Regions from separate parts of the Ralstonia pickettii genome, predicted to be linked through region 1. Evidence: predicted binding sites of a transcription regulator. Region 1 holds the regulator's gene; each other region holds the start of a gene.
The links. The regulator LexA, encoded in region 1, represses DNA repair genes until DNA is damaged. The targets are predictions, from matches to a motif close to ACTGTATNNNNATACAGT.
Positions count from the first base shown of each region.

Region 2: a site for LexA is predicted at 1,490-1,507, ahead of recA (recombinase RecA). Genes of this name have one in related genera too.
Region 3: a site for LexA is predicted at 1,352-1,369, ahead of N5B55_RS18900 (ATP-dependent helicase). Genes of this name have one in related genera too.
Region 4: a site for LexA is predicted at 916-933, ahead of imuA (translesion DNA synthesis-associated protein ImuA). Genes of this name have one in related genera too.

Region 1 is NZ_CP104381.1:1,359,084-1,361,259, reverse strand. Features, by position in the region: gene N5B55_RS06575 (ferredoxin--NADP reductase) at 1-617, opposite strand, end outside; gene lexA (transcriptional repressor LexA) at 871-1,521, shown strand; gene N5B55_RS06565 (hypothetical protein) at 1,639-1,824, shown strand; gene N5B55_RS06560 (cupin domain-containing protein) at 2,166-2,176, opposite strand, start outside.
Region 2 is NZ_CP104381.1:495,384-497,559, reverse strand. Features, by position in the region: gene recX (recombination regulator RecX) at 1-181, opposite strand, end outside; gene recA (recombinase RecA) at 278-1,336, opposite strand; gene N5B55_RS02320 (response regulator) at 1,602-2,176, shown strand, end outside.
Region 3 is NZ_CP104382.1:467,151-469,326, reverse strand. Features, by position in the region: gene N5B55_RS18915 (carbohydrate kinase family protein) at 1-416, shown strand, start outside; gene N5B55_RS18910 (YnfA family protein) at 497-829, shown strand; gene N5B55_RS18905 (hypothetical protein) at 973-1,290, shown strand; gene N5B55_RS18900 (ATP-dependent helicase) at 1,391-2,176, shown strand, end outside.
Region 4 is NZ_CP104382.1:891,440-893,615, forward strand. Features, by position in the region: gene N5B55_RS20675 (Y-family DNA polymerase) at 1-2, opposite strand, end outside; gene imuA (translesion DNA synthesis-associated protein ImuA) at 1-891, opposite strand, end outside; rRNA gene rrf (5S ribosomal RNA) at 1,224-1,336, opposite strand; rRNA gene N5B55_RS20690 (23S ribosomal RNA) at 1,454-2,176, opposite strand, start outside.

The DNA of each region.
Region 1 (2,176 bases):
AGACCGATATCGGCAGACAGCTTGCCGCTGTCGACGAGGTCCGTCAGGCGGCCCATGTTGCGGAACGGCTCGCGCGTAACGGTGGGGTAGTAGATCAGCTTCTCGCGCACCTGATCACCGAAGAACTCGTTGTTGGGCAGCTCGCTGGTAATAAAGTCCGCATAGGCCAATTCGCTTACCTGGCGCACACCATGCAGCAGCACGACCTTCTCGAAGCGCTCGTAGGTATCGGGGTCCTGGATGATGCTCATGAACGGCGCGAGGCCCGTGCCGGTGCCGAACAGGTACAAGTTCTTGCCGGGCAGCAGGTCATCCAGCACGAGCGTGCCGACGGGCTTCTTGCTCACCAGCAGCTTGTCGCCCACCTTCAGATGCTGCAGTCGCGACGTCAGCGGACCGTTTTGCACCTTGATGCTGAAGAACTCAAGGTGCTCTTCGTAGTTCGGGCTCGCGATGCTATAGGCGCGCATCAGCGGCTTGCCTTCAACCTCCAGCCCGATCATGACGAAGTGGCCGTTATGGAAGCGCAGCGCCTGGTCGCGCGTGGTCTTGAAGCTGAACAGCGAGTCATTCCAGTGATGGACGCTCAGAACGGTCTCTTGATTGAAGGCGGACATGGTGACATTCGGGCCAACCCAATGAAGCTCAATCGGGCTATGTGGCGATGCAAAAATCGGTCAAGGTCTTGATTTTATGCGATTCGCCGCGGCTGCGCCTGCATGGATTGCGCATAAGCTTCTAACCAGTAGCGTAGGTTTTGACGCCGGTCAGAAGGACTGGGCGCCCGCGCAACACGTCACAACAAAATCGCTTGCGCTTCCTGCGTCACTGTATAAAATCACAGCACCTGTTCAAATATACAGTACGCCGATGGCCACCCTCACCCCCCGCCAGCAGCAGATTTATCACCTGATCCGCCAGACGATCCAGCGCACGGGCTTTCCGCCGACGCGCGCCGAGATTGCCGCGGAGTTTGGCTTCTCATCGCCCAATGCGGCCGAGGAACACCTCCGCGCGTTGGCACGCAAGGGCGTGATCGAACTGACCCCGGGCGCTTCGCGTGGCATTCGGCTGCGGGCGGCGGGCGACACGGCGCAGCATCAGTTCTCGCTTCCGTCGATGGGATTGATGCAATTGACGCTGCCGCTGGTGGGCCGCGTGGCCGCCGGCAGTCCGATTCTGGCTGCCGAGCACATTGATCGCCAGTATCAAGTGGATCCGTCGCTGTTCTCTGCGCAGCCCGATTTTCTGCTGAAGGTTCGCGGCATGAGCATGCGCGACGCCGGCATCCTGGATGGCGACCTCCTGGCCGTGCAGCGTGCCGCCGAAGCCACCAACGGCAAGATCGTCGTGGCCCGACTTGGCGATGACGTCACGGTCAAGCGCTTCCAGCGCAAGGGCCGCCATGTCGAACTGATTGCCGAGAATCCCGATTTCGAACCGATCCACGTTGATCTGGATCGTGATGAGTTTCACCTGGAGGGCTTGGCCGTCGGTCTGATCCGGCCTGCAGCTCCGTAAATCTTCGGCGCATCTCCGCGCCAAATCTTCGCTGTTTGATCCAACCTAGGTGAGCCATTGGCTTGCCAGGGCGGAGTCTTGCCACTCGCTTTTTCACCCGAACTCACGAGGTCTGCCATGCGACTCGGATCGATGTCTTCCCACCGCCGCCCGGTACAGCCGGTGCCCTTCCGCCAAACCCAGGGCGTGCGCATCTACCAGGGGGAGCAGCGCCGTACGATGGTCGGCAGCATGGCCGCCATCTGCCGCATGCTGGACGCGATCCCGGTGGCCTCGCGTACCGCTGGCGCCGAAAGCTGCTGAGGAAAAGAAAGACGCGCAAGGGCCGCAAACCGCGTCGGGGCGCCCGATCAGGGCATACCCCAATGCTGCCGCCGCAACTGATTTCATACACTTGCGGTGCCCTGAGGACAGGGCTTTCTTCAACTGATTTTCGGCCCGCCATTTGAGCGGGCTGTTTTTTCTGTCCGGAAGTAGCTGCAGCGACACATTCAACAGTGTTTCGCTAGCAAAACGGACGTTTACCCCGATGTTGTTTGGCGTACGTGACAGTAGTATTGCCAATGCCCTCAGGGGCAATGAGATCGCTGAATTCGAAGCCCGCAGATTGCGGGCTTTTTTTTCGCTGCAGCCGGCTGGAGCGGCTAAACGCTCC
Region 2 (2,176 bases), 860 kb from region 1:
CAAAACGCGTGTTGGACAGCCAGTTTTCGCCCTCAAGCCAATCCAGCAGCGTATCGACCTCTTCGACGGATTCGGCGTGCGGCACCAACTTACGGCGCAATTCGACGCGACTGTGCTCGCGCCGAGACAGATAGCCCAGCGCACGAGCCTTCAGCGACAACGGTGGGCGCGGCAACGGCATACAGTTTCAGGCTTAAAAAGAAAACGCCCACCGTTGGGGAACGGCAGGCGTATGAAGCTCGATAGAGCCGTCGATCTGCGCCGACGGTCAACCCAATTACTCTTCTCCGACTTCCTCGGCCACCGCCACGGCGCCCATTGGCGTCACGCCCAGTGCCTCGCGGACCTTGTTCTCGATGTCGCGGGCGAGGTCGGGGTTTTCGCGCAGGTATTCACGGCAGTTGTCGCGGCCTTGGCCGATTCGCTCGCCACCGTAGCTGTACCAGGCGCCGGACTTTTCAACGATCTTGGCTTCCACGCCGAGGTCGATGATTTCGCCTTCGCGCGACACACCCTGGCCGTAAAGGATGTCGAAGATGGCTTCGCGGAACGGCGGCGCCACCTTGTTCTTGACGACCTTGACCTTGGTTTCGTTGCCGACCACGTCGTCGCCCTTCTTGATCGAGCCGATGCGCCGGATGTCCAAACGCACCGAAGCGTAGAACTTCAGTGCGTTACCGCCCGTGGTGGTTTCCGGCGAGCCGAACATCACGCCGATCTTCATGCGGATCTGGTTGATGAAGATGACCATGCAATTGGTCTTCTTGATGGTGCCGGTCAACTTGCGCAGCGCCTGGCTCATCAGACGGGCCTGCAGGCCGGGCAGCGCGTCGCCCATTTCGCCTTCGATTTCAGCCTTCGGCACCAGTGCGGCCACCGAATCGATGACGATCAGGTCGACCGAGCCTGAGCGCACCAGCGCATCGGCAATTTCCAGGGCCTGTTCGCCCGTGTCCGGCTGGGAGATCAGCAGGTCCGGCACGCTCACGCCAATCTTGTCGGCATAAGTGACGTCAAGCGCATGTTCCGCGTCGATGAAGGCGCACGTGCCGCCCAGTTTCTGCATCTCGGCAACCACTTGCAGCGTCAGCGTGGTCTTACCCGACGATTCGGGACCGTAGATTTCAATGACGCGGCCGCGCGGCAGGCCGCCAACGCCCAGCGCCACGTCCAACCCGAGCGAACCCGTCGACACGACCTGGACCGGCTCGACCTCGGCGTCGCCCATCTTCATGATGGAGCCCTTGCCGAACTGCTTTTCGATCTGCGCGAGCGCGGCAGCCAGCGCCTTCTGCTTTTCTGCGCTCATCGCGGCTGCCTTCTTACCGTCTTCCATGGTCGTCCTTCGTGCAAATTGGTGTATAAATGGGCCGCAAGGGCTTGCGATTCCAGCGGTTGCCTGCAACAACGGGCCGCTGGCTGATTGCCCCGACGCGACCCATTTCATGACTTTAGCGCCGCCAAGACTACAGCACCGCGAATTCGGAGTACTGTATAAAAAACCAGTGGTTTTGACAAGTCTCCAGATCAGTTATCGCGCGAAAACAATGTAGCGGGCGGGATGGGCAAGATATCTTGCCCGGCATCGCGGGGAGACACGCATGCGCATCCTGATTGCCGAAGACGACGCCACGCTGGCGGACGGGCTCACACGCTCGCTGCGCCAGGCGGGTTATGCCGTCGACCAAGCCTCCGACGGGGCGACTGCCGACGCAGCGCTGTCCGCACAGACGGCCCAGACCTATGACCTGCTGATTCTCGACGTGGGCCTGCCGCGCATGTCGGGGCTGGAGGTTCTCAAGCGCCTGCGCTCGCGCGGGGCCATGCTGCCGGTGCTGATCCTGACCGCCGCCGACAGCGTGGAAGAGCGCGTCAAGGGCCTGGACCTGGGCGCCGACGACTACATGGCCAAACCGTTCGCGCTGTCCGAGCTGGAAGCGCGCGTGCGTGCGCTGGTGCGGCGCGGCACGGGCGGCGGTGCCACGCTCGTGCGCCATGGGCCGCTGGCGTTCGATCAGGTCGGGCGCATTGCCTATATCCATGATCAGGTGGTGGAACTGTCGGCGCGCGAGATCGGGCTGCTGGAGATTCTGCTCGCGCGCGTCGGCCGCCTGGTGTCGAAAGAACAGCTGGTCGACCACCTGTGCGGCTGGGGCGAAGAAGTCAGCAACAACGC
Region 3 (2,176 bases), on a different replicon from region 1:
GCATGGCTGCCATCGCATCGGACATCAAGGTGTCGGATGAAGACTTGCGCCAGCTGTTTCCCGGTGATGCCGATCCGCTCGCCACGCTGCGCACCCTCGCGCCGCAAGCCGACATCCTGCTCACGCTCGGGGCCGACGGCATGGAATGGCTGGCAGCGGTGCACGGCGGGCAAGACGATGCGCGTATCGCCCAACCGGCCTTTGCCGTGCCGGTGGCGGACACCGTCGGCTGCGGCGATGCCGCGATGGGCGCCTGGCTGGCGAGCCAGCTGCAGTCGCCCGAGGCGCCACCGCAGGCGCATCTGCGCCAAGCCGCTGCGGCGGCCGCCCTCACCGCCACGCGCGCCGGCGCGTATGCGGGCACGCAAGCCGAAATCGATGCGCTGCTGGAGGCGCACGCCGCCTCGCCCGCCTGAGATCGGGTGACCATCGCGGCAGCGCCGCCCCACATGCCACAATCGGCGCCGTCTACGTCTTCATTGCTCCGGGGCCCGATTTGGAACTGCTTCGTATTGCCGTGCTGTTTGCCGTCACCGCCGTGGCGGAAATCGTCGGCTGCTATCTGCCTTGGCTCGTGCTGCGGCAAGGCAAGCCGATCTGGCTGCTGGTGCCGGCGGCCGCCTCGCTGGCGCTGTTTGCGTGGTTGCTGACATTGCACCCGACCGCGGCCGGCCGCACCTATGCCGCATACGGCGGCGTGTATATCGCCGTGGCACTGGTGTGGCTGCGTCTGGTCGACGGTGTGTCGCTCACCCGCTGGGACATCGGCGGCGCGGCCATTGCGTTGACGGGCATGGCCGTCATCGCCCTGCAGCCGCAGGCCAATTGATCGGATTGCACGCGATATTTAGGTTTTCCTGAGCGAAACGGAACCCTAAGCTGCCGCCATGATCGGAGGGTGGATCATTGCTGCGGCCACCGCGCTGCGCGCCGGTCACCTACTCACCCAACCGTTCTGTTCTGGAGGCCACGATGCCTGCCAACACCCTCAAACACCTTGCCGTGGCCACGATGCTGATGACCGCAGCGATGACCGCCTCGGCTCTGACCACGTCAACGTTCACTTTCACCGATCAGGATCTGCAAGGGATGCTCGCGCACAGCCAGCCTCCGCAGCCGATCCAGCCGGCCAAAGCCACCGAATCGGCGTCTCCTGACCGGCTCCGCGTCGGCCTGAGCGATCCGGGCACGCAGCTCGTGCTGCCCTGGTTCCTGGCGGATCTGGTGGACGCGGTCAACCGGCGGGCATCCCCGCAGGACTTCGCGAAAAAGCTGCGGGACGGGATCTGATCGGCCAACGTCGCCGGCCTTCCGTCCGCCGCTCTTACTTTCCGCAGGCAGGCATCACAGTGCTGTATATTCATACAGTTATTTTTTGTGACGCCCTGCCGTGCTTGCCGCCTCCCCCACCCCAGACACCGCCAATGCGCCGGCCACGCCGGGTTACCTGGCCCAGCTGAACGACCAGCAGCGCCAGGCGGTCGAGTTCGGTATTTCGGGGGCAGACGCAGCGGAAACCGGGCCGCTGCTCGTGCTGGCCGGTGCCGGATCCGGCAAGACGCACACCCTGGGTTGGCGCGTGGCGCACCTGGTAGCCAACGGCGCCGATCCGCAACGCATCCTGCTATTGACGTTTTCCCGCCGGGCGGCGAGCGAACTGTCGAACCGTGCCGGCCACCTGCTGGCGCGAGCCATGCAGGGCGAGCGATCGAACAACGCCCTCAATTCGGCCGGCACTTCGTACAAGACCACGCTGCCCTGGGCCGGCACCTTCCACGGCATCGGCGCGCGCCTGCTGCGCGAATATGCCGAGCGCGTGGGCCTCGCCCTCGATTTCACCATCCATGACCGCAGCGACTCGGCCGATCTGCTCAACGTCGTGCGCCATGAGCTGAACCTGTCGACCAAGGAACGCCGCTTCCCGCTCAAGCAGACCTGCATTGCGATCTACTCGCGCGCCATCAACGCCGAGAGCCCGCTGAACGCCGTGCTAAAGCACCACTTTCCGTGGTGCGCGATGTGGGAGACGCAATTGCGCACGCTGTTCGATGCGTATGTCGAAGCCAAGCAGGCGCAGCACGTGCTCGATTACGACGACCTCCTGCTCTACTGGCACGCGATGGTGTCCGACGCCGAACTGGCGGCCGAGATTGGCGCCCGTTTCGACCACATCCTT
Region 4 (2,176 bases), on a different replicon from region 1:
ATGATCGGGAGTGTTTGAATCGGAAGCGTCTGACAAAGCGTCGAACGCCACAGAAGACGAAGGAGACGAAAGCGTGGCCAACAATTTCGCCGTGACCGGATCCATGATGAACGGCTCGATGGGCGGCACAGGCAACGGACGCACGGAAGCGCGACCGGCCCGAAGCGGGTCGGCCAACGGCAGCAGCAACGGCAATTCACGCAACGGCCCGCGCCGCTTATGGAAATGGATGGACAGCGCATCGGCGCCAGCCGGCTCCAGCTCCAGTCGCAGCACCGCTGGCGACGATTCTCGTTGTGCATGAGTCGGCCGGAACACCCAGATGGCGCTCTCGCCGGCCTGCGCCAACACTTGCAGCCTGCGTAACGCCCCTGGACGTGCCCGGTTCAGCCAGATCAGCACACCATCGAACGCCTGGCTGCGTAAAAGCTGCTCGGCGGCCCATAGAAGATCGGACGATTCGCCAGCGCGCACCCAGACGATTTGTTCAGGAGAAAAATCCCAGCCCACCAGCCTCACTGCATTCGGCAGATACGGTGGAGCAACCAGCGCGATGCGCCGTGCGCTCATGCAGAGCGTAGACAAGGCCGGGCGCAGCAACCGGCATTCACCAATACCGGATTGCGGGCACAACAGCTCGATCAGTCCGCCGAGGGGCCAGCCACCACCGGGCAACTCGGCATTCAGCGCGTCATATCCAGTGGCCAGCACACGCCCGTCGCCTCGCGCCAGACGGCCTGCGCTCCACAATGCGGGATGCAGTGTTTCCGGCAAAGGCACCTTCGAGGCTTTCGGGACGGGCGAGCGAAATCCAGGCACCGCGCGCCCAACGGGGACGGCGCATTCCGCCACAGCTTCGGCAATGGAAAGAGACGAAGGCAACACAAACATGGAAACGCCAAGGCACGAATGAATACTGTATGAATATACAGTATCACAACTTCGCTTCAGCGCAGTCCAGTTTTGCGGGCGTGTTGCGGGGCAGCGATAACGCAGCTCAAGTGCAGATATTGCGGTGATTTGAAGTGGGATAGATACCGTGCAGAGTGATTCTTCCCCGCCAATAAAACGCTTTGAAAGTCACTTTATTCGGTATGTATCCGCACGTGGCCATGGCGGATTCGGTTCTACCAGCCACATACCAGAGAGTGTGAGTTGCACTCCGCCTGCGCAAAGACAAACACCCCAGCGCAAAGATTGAGCTGGGGTGTTGTATGGGGAGAGCCTGGCGATGACCTACTTTCACACGGGAATCCGCACTATCATCGGCGCGGAGTCGTTTCACGGTCCTGTTCGGGATGGGAAGGGGTGGTACCGACTCGCTATGGTCACCAGGCTATGACTTGTTGCCACGTTGACGGGGTCAACGCGACCAATATGGGAATGTAGATTTGGGGTTGTGAGTGATGTGTATCAGGCACAAGGCGGACCCAGCCGGAAACATACCGGTTATAGGATCAAGCCGCACGGGCAATTAGTACTGGTTAGCTGAACGCATTACTGCGCTTCCACACCCAGCCTATCAACGTCCTGGTCTCGAACGACCCTTCAGGGAGATCAAGTCTCCAGGGAATCCTCATCTTCAGGCAAGTTTCCCGCTTAGATGCTTTCAGCGGTTATCTCTTCCGTACATAGCTACCCTGCGATGCCTCTGGCGAGACAACAGGTACACCAGCGGTACGTCCACTCCGGTCCTCTCGTACTAGGAGCAGCCCCCGTCAAGATTCCAACGCCCACGGCAGATAGGGACCAAACTGTCTCACGACGTTTTAAACCCAGCTCACGTACCTCTTTAAATGGCGAACAGCCATACCCTTGGGACCGGCTACAGCCCCAGGATGAGATGAGCCGACATCGAGGTGCCAAACACCGCCGTCGATATGAACTCTTGGGCGGTATCAGCCTGTTATCCCCAGAGTACCTTTTATCCGTTGAGCGATGGCCCTTCCATACAGAACCACCGGATCACTATGTCCTGCTTTCGCACCTGCTCGACTTGTCGGTCTCGCAGTTAAGCACGCTTTTGCCATTGCACTTTAGGTACGATGTCCGACCGTACCAAGCGTACCTTCGAACTCCTCCGTTACACTTTGGGAGGAGACCGCCCCAGTCAAACTGCCTACCATGCACTGTCCCCGACCCGGATTCACGGGCCAAGGTTAGAACCTCAAACAAA